Regions from separate parts of the Mesorhizobium sp. M1D.F.Ca.ET.231.01.1.1 genome, predicted to be linked through region 1. Evidence: riboswitches for the same ligand, from Rfam matches in the RefSeq annotation. Region 1 holds a riboswitch; the other holds the start of a gene.
What was found. A riboswitch is a leader RNA that binds a small molecule or an ion and turns the genes downstream of it on or off. The one in region 1 is predicted to bind S-adenosylmethionine.
Positions count from the first base shown of each region.

Region 1 (9,132 bases):
TGGCTGAACATCAACCCAAACTCGGTGAATTCGGCTTCGCCGGCGACGATCATGTCGTGCCTTACGAAGTGGCGCCGCTCGACGTGCGCGGCCGCACCGTGCAGCTCGGGCCAATGCTCGACGCTATTCTCAGCCGCCACGATTATCCCGAACCGGTCGCACGGCTGCTGGCGGAAGCCTGCGTGCTCACCGTGCTGCTCGGCACGTCGCTGAAGTTCGAGGGCAAGTTCATCCTGCAGACCCGCACCGACGGTCCGGTCGATATGCTGGTGGCCGATTTCACCACGCCGCATGCGCTGCGCGCCTATGCGCGCTTCGACGCCGACCGGCTGCAGGCGCTGATCGCCGCCGGCGAAACCTCGCAGCAGGCGTTGCTCGGCAACGGCGTCCTGGCTTTGACCATCGACCAGGGCGCGCATACGCAGCGCTATCAGGGCATCGTCCAGCTCGATGGCACCACGCTGGAGGATGCCGCGCGCACCTATTTCCGCCAGTCGGAGCAGATTCCAACCGAGATCAAGATGTCGGTCGCCAAGCTGGTGACGCCCGGCCCGGCCGGCGCGCGCGAGCAGTGGCGCGCCGGCGGCATCCTGGCGCAGTTTCTGCCGCAGGCGCCCGAGCGTATGCGTATTCCCGACATTTCGGGCGGCGACGGCGACGACCGCGAGGTGACCGACCATCCGGCCGATAATTCCTGGCAGGAGTTGCTGGCGCTGCTCGGCACCATCGAGCCGACGGAACTGATCGACCCGACGGTGGGCGCCGAGCGGCTGCTTTACCGGCTGTTCCACGAGCATGGCGTGCGCGTTTTCCGCAGCGTGCCGGTGGACGACCAGTGCTCCTGTTCGCGCGAGAAGATCCGCGGCCTCCTCGAAGGCTTCTCGGCCGAGGAGATCAAGGACTCGACCGAGGACGGCGGCATCCATGTCGCCTGCGAATTCTGCTCGACGCAGTACGACTTCGACCCGGCGGAGTTCGCGGGCGAGTGAAATGCCCTTCCTTCTCCCCGTTCCACGGGGAGAAGGTGCCCGAAGGGCGGATGAGGGGCAGCGCCGGCGTTGGCCATGCAAGCGCCCTCGCTTTGTGCGAAAGAAAATCTCAAACCTGGCGCCGCCCCTCATTGCCCTGCCGGGCATTTCTCCCCGTAAACGGTCCGTAAACGGGGAGAAAGAGGCTGCCGCGTAGGATTTCGCCCTTAGTTCACCGTGCGCCTCGTCCCCGGCATGTCGAGGGAGAAGGCGGGGATGGCGACGTCGAACGTCTCGCCGCGCCCATTGCGCATCGTGTAGTGGCCGACCATGATGCCGGACGGCGTCGAGAGCGGGCATCCCGACGTGTACTGGTAGCTGTCGCCGGGATTGAGCTCCGGCTGGTCGCCGACGACGCCCGCGCCGCGCACTTCCTCGACGCGTCCGCGTCCGTCGGTGATGTGCCAGTAGCGCGACAGAAGCTGCACGAACTCGTCCGAACGGTTGTCGATCGTCACCTGGTAGCCCCAAACATAGCGGTTCTCGGACGGGTCCGAACGGTCCTCCAGGTAGAACGGCCTGACCTGCACTTCGATGTTGCGCGTGACGGCGCGATACATGTGCCACTCCGGTTGCCGCCGCTGGGAGCATTTGTCGCGCTTCGCGGTTGTTACGCTAGCGCCGTCCATCCTGCCGGCTTTCCACCGCACGTGCCGACAAACAATGTCATTTAAGTGACACATGACAATGTTGGTGTGCACAAACCGTGTGGGCGACTCGGGCGCTCCGTCGACTGATGAAACGCCGCGGGCGGCCTTTCCGGAGTGACCAGATCTCGATGGAACTGACTCTCGCAGCCGCCTTTGCCTCGTCAGCCCTTGTTCTTTCCAACTTCGCCAGCATTCTGTTCGCTTCCTCGCGGCTGAAGGCGCGTCGCGTCATACCTGCGTCCTCCGGCAACCAGCCGCCGGTCTCCATCGTCGTTCCGTCGCGGGGCGTCGAGCCGTTCACCGGGGAGACGCTCGACCGCGCCTTCTCGCTCGACTGGCCCCGCTATGAGCTGATCTTCTGCGTCGCCCATGCCAACGATCCCGTGGTCGGACTGATCAATGCCGCGATCGCGCGCTTCCCCAAGGTTCCGGCGAGGCTGCTCGTCGGCGATGACAGGATCAGCGCCAATCCCAAGCTCAACAACTGCGTCAAGGGCTGGCAGGCGGCCCGGCACGATTGGGTGATCCTTGCCGATTCCAACGTGTTGATGCCCAAGGACTATGTCCAGCATCTGATGGCGGCCTGGCGGCCGGACACCGGTCTCGTCTGCTCGACACCGGTCGGCTCGCGGCCGGACGGTTTTTGGGCCGAAGTCGAATGCGCCTTCCTCAACACGCTGCAGGCGCGCTGGCAATATGCCGGCGAGGCGCTCGGCCTTGGCTTCGCCCAGGGCAAGAGCATGCTGTGGAACAAGCCGATGCTCGATGCCCATGGCGGCATCCAGGCTTTGGCCGCCGAGATCGCCGAGGATGCGGCGGCGACCAAGCTGGTCAACGGCCTGGGCCTACGGGTCAATCTCGTGGCCTCGCCCTTCGAGCAGCCGCTCGGCCAGCGCACGCTCGCCGAGATCTGGTCGCGCCAGGCGCGCTGGGCTCGGCTGCGCCGCGTCACCTTCCCATTGTTCTTCGCGCCCGAGATCCTGACCGGGATGGTCGTGCCGCTCAATTTCGCGCTGATCGCGGCGGCAGGTGCCGGCGCCAGCCTGCCTACGACCGCGCTTTGCGTGCTGGCGATCGCTTATGTGCCGGAATGCCTGCTTGCCTGGTCCAAGGGCTGGTACCTGTCGCCGCGCAGCGTGACCGCAATGATCGTTCGCGATGCGATGCTCCCCACCATCTGGGCGCGCGGCTGGCTGGGCGGTGTCGTCGAATGGCGCGGCAACGCCATGACGATCCGCACCGGGGAGATGACCGAACTCGAAGAGATTGCCTGAGCCGGCTGCGGCTCAAGGCCGCTCTTTGCTGCCGCTACTTCGCCGCCTTTAGCGCCTCTTCGATGTCGGCCAGCAGATCGTCGGTGTCCTCAAGCCCCACGGACAGACGCAGCGTGCCAGGCCCGATGCCGAGTTCGGCGCGCGCCTCGTCGCTCAGGTTCTTGTGCGTCGTGGTCGCCGGATGGGTGATCAGGCTCTTGGCGTCGCCGAGATTGTTGGAGATCAGCACGATGTCGAGCGCGTTCTGGAAGGCGAACGCCGCCTGCTTGCCGCCCTTGACGTCGAGGCAGATCAGCGTCGAGCCGCCAGACATCTGCTTCCTGACGACATCCGCCTGCGGATGGTCGGCGCGGCCCGGATAGATGACGCGGGCGATCTCCGGCCTGTCGGCCAGGAAGTCGGCGATCTTGCCGGCGCTTTCCGTCTGCTGGCGCACCCGCAGCGGCAGCGTCTCCAGGCCCTTGAGCAGCGTCCAGGCGTTGAAGGGCGACAGGCTCGGGCCGGTGTGGCGGAAATAGTCGTGCAGGTTCTCGTCGATCCATTTCTTGTCCGACAGGATGACGCCGCCGAGGCAGCGGCCCTGTCCGTCGATATGCTTGGTCGCCGAATAGACAACGATATGGGCGCCGAGCTGCAAGGGCTTCTGCTGCAGCGGCGTGGCGAAGACATTGTCGACGATCACGCGCGCGCCGATCGAGTTGGCTAAAGCGGCGACGGCGGCGATGTCGACCACTTCCAGCGTCGGGTTGGTCGGGCTCTCCAGGAAGAACAGCTTGGTGTTCGGTCTGACCGCCTTTTCCCAATTGGCGATGTCGGTGCCGTCGATCAGCGTCGCCTGGATGCCGTAGCGCGGCGCCAGCGTCTCGACCACCCAACGGCAGGAGCCGAACAGCGCCCGCGCGGCAACGATATGGTCGCCGGCCTTGACGCTGCACAGAAGCGCTGCGCTGACCGCCGCCATGCCGGAAGCGGTGGCGCGGGCATCTTCGGCGCCTTCCAGCGCGCACATGCGCTTTTCGAACATGTCCACGGTCGGATTGGCGTAGCGCGAATAGATGAAGCCCGGCTCCTCGCCCTTGAAACGGGCTTCCGCGGCTTGCGCCGTCTCATAGACATAGCCCTGGGTGAGGTACATTGCCTCGGCGGTCTCGCCGAAGCCGGAACGCAGCGTCCCGCCATGCACGAGTGCCGTCTGAGGTTTCCAGTTGCGCGTCTTCGTCATCGCCCTAATTCCACTCGCAAAGAACATCCAAACACAAAAAAACCGGCCGCGATGTCGCAACCGGTCCATACGGCCTTGCGGCCAGCGGTCCTTTAGCGACTTGTTTAACGTGGCTGCAAGCCGACCGGCCAAATCACCACGGGATAACGACCCTTTAGACCCGCACCGCGCTTGCGTCAATTGCCGGCTTGATTAAGAGGTTTGTACCAGTTGGAACGGAGCCAGCCTTTGCGGCAGACAGGCATTCTTCCGGATCAGGACATCGCGGCGCTGTTTGAGGCGGGCGCGCTGAAGTCGCCGCGCGTGCTCGATACCAATCAGATTCAGCCGGCCAGCCTCGATCTGAGGCTGGGCGACAAGGCTTTCCGCGTGCGCGCCTCCTTCCTGCCCGGTCCCGATCACCTGGTGGCCGACAAGCTCGACCGGCTGAAGTTGCACGAGATCAATCTCGCCGAGGGCGCGGTGTTGGAGACGGGCTGCGTCTATATCGTGCCGCTGCTGGAAAGCCTGGCGCTGCCTTCAAACGTGTCGGCTTCGGCCAATCCGAAGAGCTCGACCGGACGGCTGGACATTTTCACGCGCGTCATGACCGACCGCGGCCACGAGTTCGACAAGATCGCGGCCGGCTATCATGGTCCGCTCTATCTCGAAGTCAGCCCGCGCACCTTCCCGATCGTCGTGCGCGCCGGCTCGCGCCTGTCGCAGATACGCTTCCGCACCGGCAATGCGCTTTTGTCGGAGCGCGAATTGCGCGATCTCCACCATGCCGAGATGCTGGTCGCCACCGAGCCACCCAACATCTCCGGCGGCGGGATAGCACTGTCGATCGATCTCGACGGCGACAAGGACGGCCTGGTCGGCTATCGCGGCAAGCACCACACCGGCCTCGTCGACGTCGACAAGCGCGCCGCGCAGGATGTCGTCGACTTCTGGGAGCCTCTCTACAAGAGCGGCGCCGGCGAATTGGTGCTCGATCCGGACGAGTTCTACATCCTGGTCTCGCGCGAAGCCGTGCATGTGCCGCCGCTCTATGCCGCCGAGATGACGCCGTTCGACCCGCTGGTCGGCGAGTTCCGCGTCCACTATGCCGGCTTCTTCGATCCCGGTTTCGGCCACTCCGCCGCTGGCGGCAGCGGCAGCCGGGCGGTGCTCGAGGTGCGCAGCCATGAGGTGCCCTTCATCCTCGACCACGGCCAGATCGTCGGACGCCTTGTCTACGAGCATATGCTCAAGCGCCCGCAGGCGCTCTATGGCAGCGACCTCGGCTCGAACTACCAGGCGCAGGGGCTTAAGCTCTCTAAGCATTTCCGCGCCGCGCGCTGACAGTTCACGTCAGACACCGCTTGCCCGGCTGGGCGCGCCATGCTTGGCTGCGCCTCACCAATCTAGACGCCTGACTGAGGGAGACAAAAAATGCAGATAACCAGATGGATCGTATCGGCGACAGTCGCCGCCATGTTGGCGCTTGGCGCCGGTTCCGCGATCGCGGCGGAAAAGATCAAGATCGGCACCGAGGGCGCCTATCCGCCCTTCAACACCATAACGCCGGACGGCAAGGTTGAGGGCTTCGACATCGACATCGCCAATGCGCTTTGCGCCCAGATGAAGGTCGAGTGCGAGATCGTCACCCAGGATTGGGACGGCATCATTCCGGCCCTCCAGGCCAAGAAGTTCGACGCCATCATCGCCTCGATGAGCATCACCGAGGAGCGCAAGAAGCAGGTCGCCTTCACCCACAAATACTATACGACGCCGCTTGCGCTGGTGGCGCTCAAGGACAGCGACATCGCCTCCACCGAGCCGGCGGCGCTCGCCGGCAAGACCGTCGGCGCCCAGGCCTCGACCACCCAGGCCGACTATGCCCAGGACAAATATGGCAAGGCCGGCGCCGAGGCGAAGCTTTATCCGACCCAGGAAGAGGCGATCACCGATCTCCAGAACGGCCGGCTCGACGCCGTCATTTCGGACAAGTTCGTGCTGGTCGACTGGCTGAAGAAGGCGAGCGACGGCTGCTGCAAGCTGGTCGGCGACGTCAAGGGCACCGAGACTGAGGCCGGCATCGCCGTGCGCCTGGAGGACACCGCGCTGCGCGACAAGCTGAACGCGGCCATCGATGCCATCGTTGCCGACGGCACCTACAAGAAGATCCAGGCGAAATATTTCGACTTCGATATTTATTGAGGTTGAAGCTGCCAATCTCCCCCCTTGTGGGGGAGATGCCCGGCAGGGCAGAGGGGGGCGCGAAGGATCGCCAACCTCTACTGTAGCCAAGAAGACAGTCCGCAGGCAGAGCCGGCTGGATTGCGAACGCTGGCGGGACAGCGCCCCCCTCTGGCCTGCCGGCCATCTCCCCCACGAGGGGGGAGATCACGCTTTCACCTCAAAGCGCCTTCACGGCCACTTTCACCGGCTTTTCGATCTCCAGCGGATTGCGCAGCGGCAGGCCGAAATCCTTGGCCTCGATCTCGAACACGTCGCCGGCCTCGGTCTTGATGCCGTCGGCGAAGGAGAGCGTCGCGGTGCCGAACATGTGCACATGCACGTCGCCGGGCTGGCGGAACGCCGAATATTTGAAGTGGTGATGCTCGAGATTGGCGATGGTGTGCGACATGTTCGCCTCGCCCGACAGGAACGGCTTTTCCCAAAGCACCTTGCCGTCGCGCCAGATGCGCGATGAGCCCCTGATGTCGGCGGGCAGGTCGCCGATCAGGATCTCCGGCCCGAACGACGCGTTGCGCAGCTTGGAGTGGGCGAGGAACAGGTAGTTGACCCGCTCGGTCACGTGGTCCGAAAACTCGTTGGACAGCGTGAAGCCGACACGGAACGGCGCGCCGTCGTCGCCGATCACATAGATGCCGGCGATCTCCGGCTCCTCGCCGGCGTCCTGCGCGAAGGCGGGCGACATCAGCGCAGCACCCGGCGCCACCGCCATGGTGCCGTTGCCCTTGTAGAACCACTCCGGTTGCACGCCGATCTGGCCCTTTGGTGGCTTGCCGCCTTCCAGCCCCATGCGAAACATCTTCATGGAATCGGTGAGCTGCTCTTCGCCGTCGCTGAGCTTCTTGTGCATGGAATCGCGCGTCGCGGCCGAGCCGAGATGGGTCAAGCCCGTGCCGGTGAGGTGCAAATGCGCCGGGTCCGGATGGTTGATCGGCGACACCAGCCGCCCCTTCTTGTAGGCGGCATCGAGATCGACCGTCTCGCCGTAGCCCTTGCGCTCGATCAGGGCTTCGAGACCGATACCCGTGCGGGCGGCCTCCATCGCCAGCGAATAGACGCTGCGCGCGCCGTTGATGATCCGGGTCTTGCCGCCGCTGCGGGCAACGACCCGGATCGTCTCGGCGTCGTCGAGGATCTGGGAAATCAGCATGATGAAACCCTCTCTCTTTTGCCTTGGCCCGGCTGCCGGCGGCAAACCCTGACCGCGCGGCCCGGAACCGATCCGTGCCACGGTTGAAACTCCTGCGCCGGATTGCGCTCGCGGGCCTGGTCCTTTCGGGACTTCTTCGCGCCGACGGGTTGCCGGCAGCTCCGCGATCTAGAACCCGTATGCCTCCTTAGTCCTTGTCTTCAGCCGTTAAGCCTTGTTCTTGTTGTAGACGTCGAAGATGACCGCGCCGAGCAGCACCAGGCCCTTGACCACCTGCTGCCAGTCGACATTGACGCCCATGATCGACATGCCGTTGTTCATGACACCCATGATGAAGCCGCCGACCACGGCGCCGATGACCTGTCCGACGCCGCCCATCGCCGAGGCGCCGCCGATGAAGACGGCGGCGATCACGTCGAGCTCGCTGCCGAGGCCGGCCGCCGGCACCGCCTGGCCGAGGCGGGCCGCGATGATCAGGCCGCCGAGCGCCGACAGCACGCCCATGTTGATGAAGACGAGCAGCGTCAGCCTTTCGGTATTGATGCCGGACAGCTGCGCCGCCTTGGCGTTGCCGCCCATCGCATAGATGCGGCGGCCGATCGTCATGCGCTTGGTGACGAAAACGAACAGCGAGATCAGCACGCCCATCACCAGAAGCACCACCGGCAGGCCCCGGTAGCTGGCGAACTGGAACACCAGGAACAGCGCCAATGCGCTGCCCACCAGCGTCTTGACGACGAAAAGCGGGAAGGGCTCGGCCTCATAGCCATGCCGCTCGCGCTTGCGGCGGGCCCTTAGCCCGAAATAGGCATAGGCAAGCACGGCGACCAGGCCGAGCACGATCGTCGTCATGTGCAGCGTCAGCCCGCTGCCGACGATGGTCTTGCCGGCGGCGTTCACCGTCGGCGGGATCAGCGTCAGCGGGCCGATGACGTCCGGGATGAAGCCGGAGCTCAGCGCCTTGAAGCTGTCGGGAAGCGGGCCGACCGAGGAGCCGCCGCCAAGCAGGGCCTGGCAGATGCCGCGGAAGATCAGCATGCCCGCCAGCGTCACGATGAAGCTCGGTATCCGGTGGTAGGCGATCCAGTAGCCTTGCGCGGCGCCGATAAGGGCGCCGACGATCAGGCACACGATCGAGACCACGAGCGGATTGCTGAATATCCCAAGCGGCCAGATGACCATCATCATCGCCGCAAGAGCGCCGATGAAGCCTGCGACCGATCCCACGCTGAGATCGATATAGCCGGCGACGATCACCAGAAGCATGCCGAGCGCCATCACGATGATGAACGAGTTCTGCTGCACCAGGTTCGAGAGGTTGACCGGTTTGAACAGCGTTCCCGACGTCGTGTACTGGAAGAACAGCATGATGACGATCAGCGCGATGATCAGGCCGTATTCGCGCAGATTTGTCGTCAGCGCCGAAACGGCGATGCGCGGACCATGCTTGACGTCCTCGGCGGCGCCGCTTTGCGGCGCGGGAGCGCTTTCTGTGCTCATGATGCTTTTTTTCCTTCTCCCCGAACGATGGCGCGCATGATTTTTTCCTGGCTGGCATCGCTTGCCGCCATTTCGCCGACGATACGCC
Region 1 covers NZ_RZOZ02000011.1:187,349-196,480, forward strand. The annotation lists gene EN874_RS25580 (Hsp33 family molecular chaperone) at 1-989, shown strand, start outside; gene apaG (Co2+/Mg2+ efflux protein ApaG) at 1,196-1,588, opposite strand; gene EN874_RS25590 (ceramide glucosyltransferase) at 1,807-2,952, shown strand; gene EN874_RS25595 (O-succinylhomoserine sulfhydrylase) at 2,987-4,174, opposite strand; SAM riboswitch at 4,247-4,324, opposite strand; gene EN874_RS25600 (2'-deoxycytidine 5'-triphosphate deaminase) at 4,403-5,497, shown strand; gene EN874_RS25605 (ABC transporter substrate-binding protein) at 5,588-6,355, shown strand; gene araD1 (AraD1 family protein) at 6,555-7,544, opposite strand; gene mmsB (multiple monosaccharide ABC transporter permease) at 7,752-9,044, opposite strand; gene mmsA (multiple monosaccharide ABC transporter ATP-binding protein) at 9,041-9,132, opposite strand, start outside.

Region 2 (9,132 bases), on a different contig from region 1:
CGTCGGGTCGTGCCAGCGCAGGAACGGATTGGTCGACAGTTCCTCGCCGATCGTCGTCGGCAGGGTCGGCTTGTTGTCGGCGCGCAGCGCCTCGATCCTTGCGGCGCGTTCCTTCAAGGCCGAATTGCTGGGGTCGACGGTCAGCGCGAAGCGGGCATTGGCCAAGGTGTATTCGTGGCCGCAATAGACGACGGTCTTGGCCGGAAGGGCGGCAAGCTTCTTCAGCGACTCGTGCATCACCGGCGGCTTGCATTCGAACAGCCGGCCGCAGCCCAGCGCAAACAGCGTGTCGGCGGTGAAGGCGACCTTTGAGGCCGGCAGATGGTATGAGACGTGGCCGGCGGTGTGGCCGGGCGTCTCGATGACCTCGATCCTTTCCTCGCCAAGGCGGATGACGGAGCCTTGCCTGACGGTCTCGTCGATGCCGGGGATCTTCGCTTTCTCGGCTTCCGGCCCGATGATGGTGAGCTTGAAACGCTCCTTCAGGGCCAGATTGGCCTCGACATGGTCGCCATGATGATGCGTGGTCAGGATCATGGTCGGCGTCCAGCCGGTGCGCTTGATCGCGGCCAGGATCGGGGCTTCCTCCGGAGCGTCGATGATCGCCGTCTGGCCGCTTTCGGGGTCGTGAACCAACACACCGAAATTGTCGGTGCGGCACATGAACTGTTCGATTTCGACCGGCATATCGGCGCTCTCCGTTATCGCCGCAGACATAGGGCGCCCGGCCGCCGATGTCATCCGCCTTTGTTGAACTCGGCATTTATCGCGGCTACCGTCCCAGCCATGCATTCCGATATCGTCGATCTCCGCTCCTTCTATTCGACCACGCTCGGGCGCCTTGCCGAGCGCGCGATCACCATGGCGCTGTCGTCGATATGGGCAGCCGTTCCGAACGAGCGACTGGTCGGCCTCGGCTACACGCTGCCCTGGCTGGAGCGCTTCGGCACCGACGCCGAGCGCGTCTTTGCCTTCATGCCGGCGACGCAAGGGGCTGTGGTGTGGCCGGCGACGGGACCGACGGCGACCGCGCTCGTCTTCGACGAGGAGCTGCCGCTGGTCGATTCCTGCATCGACCGCATGCTGCTGGTCCATTCGCTCGAACATGTCGAGAATCCGCGCGAGACGCTGAACGAGATCTGGCGCGTGCTGTCGCCGGCGGGTAGAGTCGTCATCGTCGTGCCCAACCGGCGCGGCGTCTGGGCGCGCTTTGAGCACACGCCCTTCGGCAACGGCCGGCCGTTCTCGCGCGGCCAGCTTACCGAATTGCTGCGCGAGGCGAATTTCACGCCCGCCGCGTGGTCCGATGCGCTGTTCTTCCCGCCGTCGCCACGGCGCTTCATGATGCAGTTCCACAACGTGCTGGAGCGGGCCGGCCGGCGGTTCTGGCCGATCTTCTCCGGCGTCATCGTCGTCGAGGCGCAGAAGCGCCTCTACCAGGGCGTGCCGGTCGCGCAGCGCGCCTCGCGCCGCGTCTTCGTGCCGGTCTTCTCGCCGCAGGGCGCGACGCGGCTCGGCCGAAAGGCGGCCGACACGCTGCGTCGGACAAAGCAGATGACGCGTTCGTGATCGGGGGCAATCCTTGCATCGCAAGGCAATCATCACCCTATCTCAGGGCCAGGTTCGGGGTGCGGCATCGGCGTCGATGACCGTTTCCGAAAGCAGGGATACCGCGTATGGATGACAAGCCCCGCGCCGAACAGGCAGCGTTCTCGGTCGAGTCGAGCAGCCTCTCCGACCAACTGGCGGCGATCAGGCTGGCGCTGAAGACGTCGCCGGTGCGCAGGCCGCTCCTGTGGGCCTCGATCGGCATTGTCGGCGTCATCGTCGCGACCTCGATCGGGCAGGTCCTGCTCAACCGCTGGAACCAGCCCTTCTACGACGCGCTGGCGCGGCGCGACCTGCCGGGGTTCCTGCACCAGCTGATGGTTTTTGCCGCAATCGCCGGCAGCCTCCTGGTGCTCAATGTCGGCCAGACCTGGCTCAACCAGACGATCCGGCTGAAGTTGCGCGAGGCGCTGACGCTCGACCTCATCGCCGAATGGATGCGGCCGGCGCGCGCCTTCCGGCTCACCCACGCGGGCGCCATCGGCGTCAACCCCGACCAGCGCATGCAGCAGGACGCCGGGCATCTCTCCGACCTGTCGACAGACCTCGGCGTCGGTTTGTTGCAATCCTTCATCCTGCTTGTGTCCTTCATCGGCGTGCTGTGGGAGCTCTCCTCCGGCTTCGTCTTCGATATCGGCGGCCATTCGCTGACGATACCCGGCTACATGGTCTGGGCGGCGATCCTCTATGCCGGCATTGCCTCCTGGCTGAGCTGGCTGGTGGGCCGGCCGCTCATCCGCTTCAACAGCGATCGCTACACGCGCGAGGCGGAGCTGCGCTCCTCCATGGTCCGCGTCAATGAGAATATCGACGCCATCGCGCTTGCCCATGGCGAGGCGGACGGCCGCCGGCAGCTGGAGGTCGATCTCGCCAGCGTGCTCGGCGCCATGCGGCGCATCTATGGCGCCCAGATCAACCTGTCCTGGATCACCGATGCCTATGGCTGGATCACCGTGGTGGCGCCGATCCTGGTCGCGGCGCCGGTCTATTTCGCGGGCGATATCAGCTTCGGCGGATTGATGATGGCTGTCGGCGCCTTCAACCAGGTGAATTCCTCGCTGCGCTGGTTCATCAACAATATCGGCGCCATCGCCGACTGGCGGGCAACGCTGATGCGCGTCGCCGACTTCCGCATCGCGCTCGGCGAAACGGACATCCTGCATGCCAAGGAAAAGCGCATCGCGTTCGGCGAGAACGCGAATGGCAAGCTGACATTCGACAAGCTCGAGGTCGCCTCTCCCGACGGCTGCACCAGGCTTGCCGAGACGGATGCCGAGATAAAGGCCGGCGAGCGCGTCATGATCACCGGCGATCCGCGTGCCGGCAAGACGCTGTTCTTCCGCGCCATCGCCGGCCTTTGGCCCTGGGGAAGCGGGCGCATCGGCATGCCGGCCGGGGAGAGGCCGTTTTTCGTACCGCGCACGCCCTATTTCCCGCTCGGCACGCTGCGCGACGTTCTCAACCATGCCGAAGGCGCCAGGATCGACGACGCTGAGATTTCCGCGGTGCTCGGCGAAGTCGGCCTCGAGCGCCTGTCGTCGCAGCTCGACCGCTCGGCGCGCTGGGAGCATGAACTGGCCGACGAGGAACAGCGGCTGCTCGCCTTCGCGCGGCTGGCGCTGAGGAAGCCGAAATGGGTGATCATCGACGAGGCGCTGGATACATTCGACGGCGCCACGCTGCGGCGCGTGCTGGCGATGCTGCAGGCCAGGCTGCCGGACGCCGCCATCCTCAATATCGGGCGTGGCCTGCACAACAACCAGTTCTTCCCGCGCGCGCTCACCATCGTCAAGGACAGCGGCCGATCGGCGCTCAAGCCGGCCCGCCTTCGGGCCGGCGCGATCGAACCCCCGCCGGCCGCGGCGCACGCCAGGAAATAGCTTTATTTCGCCGTGATCGCGGTGAAGAATCCCGGCGTGGTGGGAGCCTGCCATGCTCAAGCTGCTCAGCCTGCTTGCATGCCTTGCCTGCGCCGAGGCAGCGCCAATGCCTGCAATCGGCGGCACTGCCGTCGATGTCGAACTGGTGCTGGCCGTCGATATCTCGCAATCGATGGACGAAGGGGAGTTCGCCCTGCAGCGCGCCGGCTATGTCGAGGCGCTGCGGCATCCCGATTTCATCAATGCCGTGCGTTCGGGTTCGAGGGGCCGCATCGCGATAGCCTATTTCGAATGGGCGGGCGTCGTGCGCAATGACGGCGTGATCGGCTGGCAGGTCATCGACGGCGCGGACAGCGCCAATGCCTTCGCCGACAAGATCGCGGGCCGTCCGTTCCGGAGCTTTCGCGGCACCTCGATTTCCGGCGCCCTCGGCTTCGGCGCCGCGCTTCTGCAGAAAAACGGCTTTTCGGCGCCGCGCCGGGTCATCGACATATCGGGGGACGGGCCCAACAATGCCGGGCTACCTGTCGCCATGACCCGCGATGCGGCCCTGACCGAGGGCATCATCATCAACGGCCTGCCGATCCTCATCAGCCCGTCGCCGAGCGTCAGCCATCTCGATCGCTACTATGCCGACTGCGTCACCGGCGGCCCAGGTTCGTTCGTGCTGCCGATCTATGCGGCGTCCGAATTCTCGACCGCGATCCGCCGCAAGCTGATCCAGGAGGTGAGCGGCGTCGGTCACCTCAGAACGGTTCGCGTCGATGCCCAGGCGCCGATCGATTGCCTGCTTGGCGAGCGGCTGCGGCAGCGGTTCTCCGATCCGTATTTTCCGGAGCTGGATCGATGAACTGGAGCGCGCCAGACGTTCCAACTTCTGTTTTTCGCAATTCCGGACGGTTTTGCCCCAGGCGCCCTTAAACCGCCCGGGCGCCGTATTTGGCGCGGAACTCGTCATAGCAGTCGCGGCGCCAACGCCGGCCGACGACATAGCCGCGCAGCAGTTCGGCCGGCGAGTAGCCGAGCGCCTTGGACGACCGGTTGGCGAGATAGCCCGAAAATGCCTGCGGCAGCCTGCCCTTCAGGATGTCGGCGATGATCTGGCGCGCGATCATATAGGGCGGGACGTCGGGATAGCGGTCGGCGATGTAGGGGTGCTTGCCGATCAGGTTGGCATAGGCCTCGACATAGCCGTCGCGTCGGCCGGAAATCGAATTTTCCGAATTGTACTTCTTCCAGTCGATATCATCCGACAGCAAGGCGCCGCTGCGGTTGGCAAAACGCAGCAGCAATTCGCGGTCCTGCATGCGCGTGATGTCGCTGTCGAAGCCGCCGATCGCAAGCAGCGATTCGTGCCGGGCGGTGATCGCCGAGCCGGCGATGAAGATCGTCTGCGAGACCAGAGCGCGCTGCAGCGTGCTTTTGTCGAGCAAGGCCTGGCGGTTGATGCATTTGGTGCTGCGGTTGCCCTTCACAGAGATGAAGGAGCTGATCAGCACTTCGAGAGAAGGGTTTTTGTCGAAGTGCGACAGCGTCCGGTCCAGGCGGTCCGGCAGATAGACATCGTCCGAATCAAGGAAGGTCACGATCGGCGCCCGCGCGCGCTCGATGCCCGCGTTGCGCGCGGCATTGGCGCCCCGCCATTTCGCGCCGACATAGATCAGTCTGGGGTCGCGAATTTCGGCGAGCGCCAGGGCGGTGCCGTCGGTCGAACCGTCGTCGACGACGATGTGCTCGAAGCGGGTAAGTGTCTGGGCAAGAACGCTTTCCACCGCGCGCACGACCTGGCTGCGCCGGTTGTGCGTCGGTGTGATCACGGTGATCAGAGGAGCTGTGTCGGAAGCGGTCGGCATCTAACCTTCGTTGTGGGGCGGACAAGCAACGATCGGATCGATCCCGCACCTGCCCTTTATGTCCACCGCCCCGATGGATTCGACAAAAACGGTACCGAAAAGATGCGCCTATGTCACCTGAAGCGTCGCTTCAGCGTCAGGGTCGGTACGTATTTCCTCAATGTCATGCGGTTTGAAGGCAACACTTTGCGACGACCTATCCTCAGCCATGCCCGACACTGCAGGAACGACTTCCACCCCGACCGAACAGGTTGGATGTTGCACCGCCATCATCTTTCCACGACCGCAGTCAGCGCTTGAGCAGGAATACCGCCTGCTGGCCGAAGAAGTTCCAGAACCACCACGGCATCGACAGGCCGATCTTCTGGCCGTTGGCGTCGAGCGCGGTGGCCTTCTCGACCGTCGCGCCGAGCTCCTCGCACAGATTGACGAAGTCGCGGATGGTGCAGAAGTGGATGTTCGGCGTGTCGTACCAGGAGTAGGGCAGGTCCTTGGTGACCGGCATCCTGCCCTTGATCAGCAGCGAGAAGCGCACGCGCCAGTGGCCGAAATTGGGGAAGGAGACGATGGCGCGGTTGCCGATCCGAAGCAGCTCGTCGAGCACCACCTTCGGATTGCGGGTCGCCTGCATGGTCTGCGACAGCACGACGAAATCGAAACCCTTGTCGGGATAGAATTTCAGATCCGTGTCGGCATCCCCCTGGACGACGGAAAGGCCGCGCGCCACGCATTCGTTGACGCCTCGCTGCGACAGCTCCAGGCCGCGGCCGTCGACCTGCCTGGTCTCCTGCAGAAGCTCCAGCAGCACGCCGTCGCCCGAGCCGACATCCAGCACGCGCGAATGCGGCGGGATGAGACCGGTGACGACCTCGAGGTCGACTCGCTGGGCACGATTGACGCTCATGGGCACACCTCCGGCCTTGGAGCCTTTGCGGCCACGGGGAATCCTGGCGCCGCGCAAATGCGGCCAAAACAGAGGGATCGCGCGCCGCTCACAGGCTGAGCCCCCTGGCGCGTGCGGCCGAGGCGATGAAGCCGTTGATGGCCGCGAACAGTTCCGGCTCGTCGAGCAGGAAGGCGTCATGGCCGCGATCGGTCTCGATCTCGACGAAGGAGACGGAGGCGCCGGCGGCGTTCAGCGCATGCACGATCGAGCGGCTCTCCTCGGTCGGGAACAGCCAGTCTGATGTGAAGGACACCAGGCAGAAGCGCGTCTTGGTGCCGGCGAAGGCGTCGGCCAGCCGTCCGCCATGGTCGGCGGCGAGGTCGAAATAGTCCATCGCGCGGGTCAGATAGAGGTAGGAGTTGGCGTCGAAGCGGTCGACGAAGGTCATGCCCTGATGGCGCAGATAGCTCTCGATCTGGAAATCGGCGTCGAAACCGAAGGTGAGCGCCTCGCGATCCTGCAGGTTGCGGCCGAATTTGCGGTGCAGCGCTGCTTCCGAGAGATAGGTGATGTGGGCGGCCATGCGGGCCACGGCGAGCCCCTTTTCCGGACGCCTGCCGAAATCCAGATATTTACCGCCGTGCCAGTCCGGATCGGCCATGACGGCCTGCCGCCCGACCTCATGGAAGGCGATGTTCTGGGAGGAATGGCGGGCGCCGGTGGCGATGGGCAGCGCCGAGAAGACGCGCTCCGGGTAGCTTGCGGCCCATTGCAGCACCTGCATGCCGCCCATCGAGCCGCCGAGCACGCAAAACAGCTTCTCGATGCCGAAATGGTCGACCAGCATCAGCTGCGCGCGCACCATGTCGCGGATGGTGATGATCGGCAGGTCGAGGCCATAGGGCCTGCCGGTCGCCGGATTGGTCGAGGCCGGGCCGGTGGAGCCGAGGCAGCCGCCGACGACGTTGGCGCAGATGACGAAAAAGCGGCTGGTGTCGATGATCTTGCCGGGGCCGATCAGCACCTCCCACCAGCCAGGCTTGCCGGTCACCGGATTGGTGTTGGCGACGTGCTGGTCGCCGGTCAGCGCATGGCAGACGAGGATGGCGTTGGAGCGGGCGTCGTTGAGGGTGCCGTAGGTCTGGTAAGCGACCTGGAACGGCGACAGCACCGTGCCGGCATCGAGCCTCAGCGGCTTGTCGGGTCCGAACTGCAGCACCGGGCTCGACGGGCGGTCGGCCTCGTTGTTGGTCCTTGGAGCGCGCTGAGCGGCCATTGCATTCCCCATCCAGTCCGCATCGATCTCACCGACGCGGTGTCCGGCCGGCCGCGGACAACAAAAAACCGGCTCGCCTTCGCAAAGCCGGTTACAGGTTGCAAACGGCCCTTTAGCGAATTGTTTAACGTGGCTGCAAGCCGACCGGCCAAATCACCACGGGAAGTCCGGCTGCTCTTCTAGGACCAGCATTGCGCTTCGTCAACGGCCAGCATCCGAGGGGCAGCATTTGAGGCCAGCCTGCCGGCGCGAGCGCGGCACTCGACATTCCGGGCCACGGCCTGTATTTCCGCAGCGGCCTCCGGACCGAGGCCTTCTCGACGGATTTGTGACATGAAGCAGGATCAGCCACGTCCGACGCCCCGCGCGGGCATCATGGACATCGAGGCCTACGTGCCTGGAAAAAGCACCGCGCCCGCCGGCGTGACGAAGGTCTACAAATTGTCGTCGAACGAGAATCCGCTCGGGCCTTCGCCGAAGGCGATCGAGGCCGCGCGGGAGGTAGCTGCAAAACTGGATGTCTATCCCGACGGCTCCGCCCGCCGGTTGCGCGAGGCGATCGCCGAGGTGCATGGCCTCAACCCGGCAAACATCATCTGCTCCAACGGCTCCGATGAGATCCTCGGCCTGTTGGCGCAGACCTATCTCGCGCCCGGCGACGAGGCCGTGTTCACCGAGCACGCCTTCATGGTCTACAAGATCTACATCCAGGCCGCTGGCGCCAAGCCGGTGGCGGTCAGGGAAACCGACGAGCGCGCCGACATCGACGCGATCCTGGCTGCCGTCACGCCGCGAACAAAAATCGTCTTCCTTGCCAATCCCAACAATCCGACCGGCACTTACGTGCCGTTCCAGGAGGTGCGCCGGCTGCACGCCGGATTGCCGAAGAACGTGCTTTTGGTGCTCGACGCGGCCTATGCCGAGTACGTGCGGCGCAACGACTATGAAGCCGGCATCGAGTTGGCGGGCAGCGCCGAGAATGTGGCCATGACCCGCACCTTCTCAAAGCTCGGCCTCGGCGGCGCGCGCGTCGGCTGGATGTACGGGCCGGCGCATATCGTCGATGCGATCAACCGCGTGCGCGGCCCCTTCAACGTCAACGCGACCGCGATCGAGGCCGGCATCGCGGCCATCCGCGACCGCGCCCATATTGAGCGCAGCGTGGAGCACAATGCAAAATGGCTGGCCTGGCTGAATGAGGAACTGACCAAGCTCGGGCTGCGCGTGACGCCCAGCGTCGGCAATTTCGTGCTGATCCACTTCCCGGACGACAAGATGCATTCGGCGGCGGCGGCCGACGACTATCTGAGTGCGCGCGGCTACATTCTGCGCCGTGTCACCGGCTACGGCTTCCCCAATGCGCTGCGAATGAGTGTCGGCACCGAAGAAGCCAATCGCGGCGTCGTCGATGCGCTCAAGACCTTCCTGAAAAGCTAGAGACCATGGCATCACCGATGTTCGAAAGAATAGCGCTGGTCGGCATCGGCCTGATCGGCTCGTCGCTTGCCCGCGTCATCCGCCGCGAGGGCCTGGCGCGCCATGTCGCCATCGCGACGCGCAGCAAATCGACGCTCAACCGGGCCGGGGAACTCGGTCTCGGCGATTCCTACACGATCGATGCAGAAGAAG
Region 2 covers NZ_RZOZ02000002.1:74,164-83,295, reverse strand. The annotation lists gene gloB (hydroxyacylglutathione hydrolase) at 1-687, opposite strand, end outside; gene EN874_RS06830 (methyltransferase domain-containing protein) at 787-1,569, shown strand; gene EN874_RS06825 (ABC transporter ATP-binding protein/permease) at 1,677-3,488, shown strand; gene EN874_RS06820 (DUF1194 domain-containing protein) at 3,541-4,338, shown strand; gene EN874_RS06815 (glycosyltransferase family 2 protein) at 4,406-5,341, opposite strand; gene metW (methionine biosynthesis protein MetW) at 5,631-6,245, opposite strand; gene EN874_RS06805 (homoserine O-acetyltransferase) at 6,334-7,503, opposite strand; SAM riboswitch at 7,596-7,673, opposite strand; gene hisC (histidinol-phosphate transaminase) at 7,837-8,940, shown strand; gene EN874_RS06795 (prephenate/arogenate dehydrogenase family protein) at 8,946-9,132, shown strand, end outside.
Region 2: linked by a shared signal. The riboswitch ahead of EN874_RS06805 (homoserine O-acetyltransferase) and the one ahead of EN874_RS25595 (O-succinylhomoserine sulfhydrylase) in region 1 are both predicted to bind S-adenosylmethionine.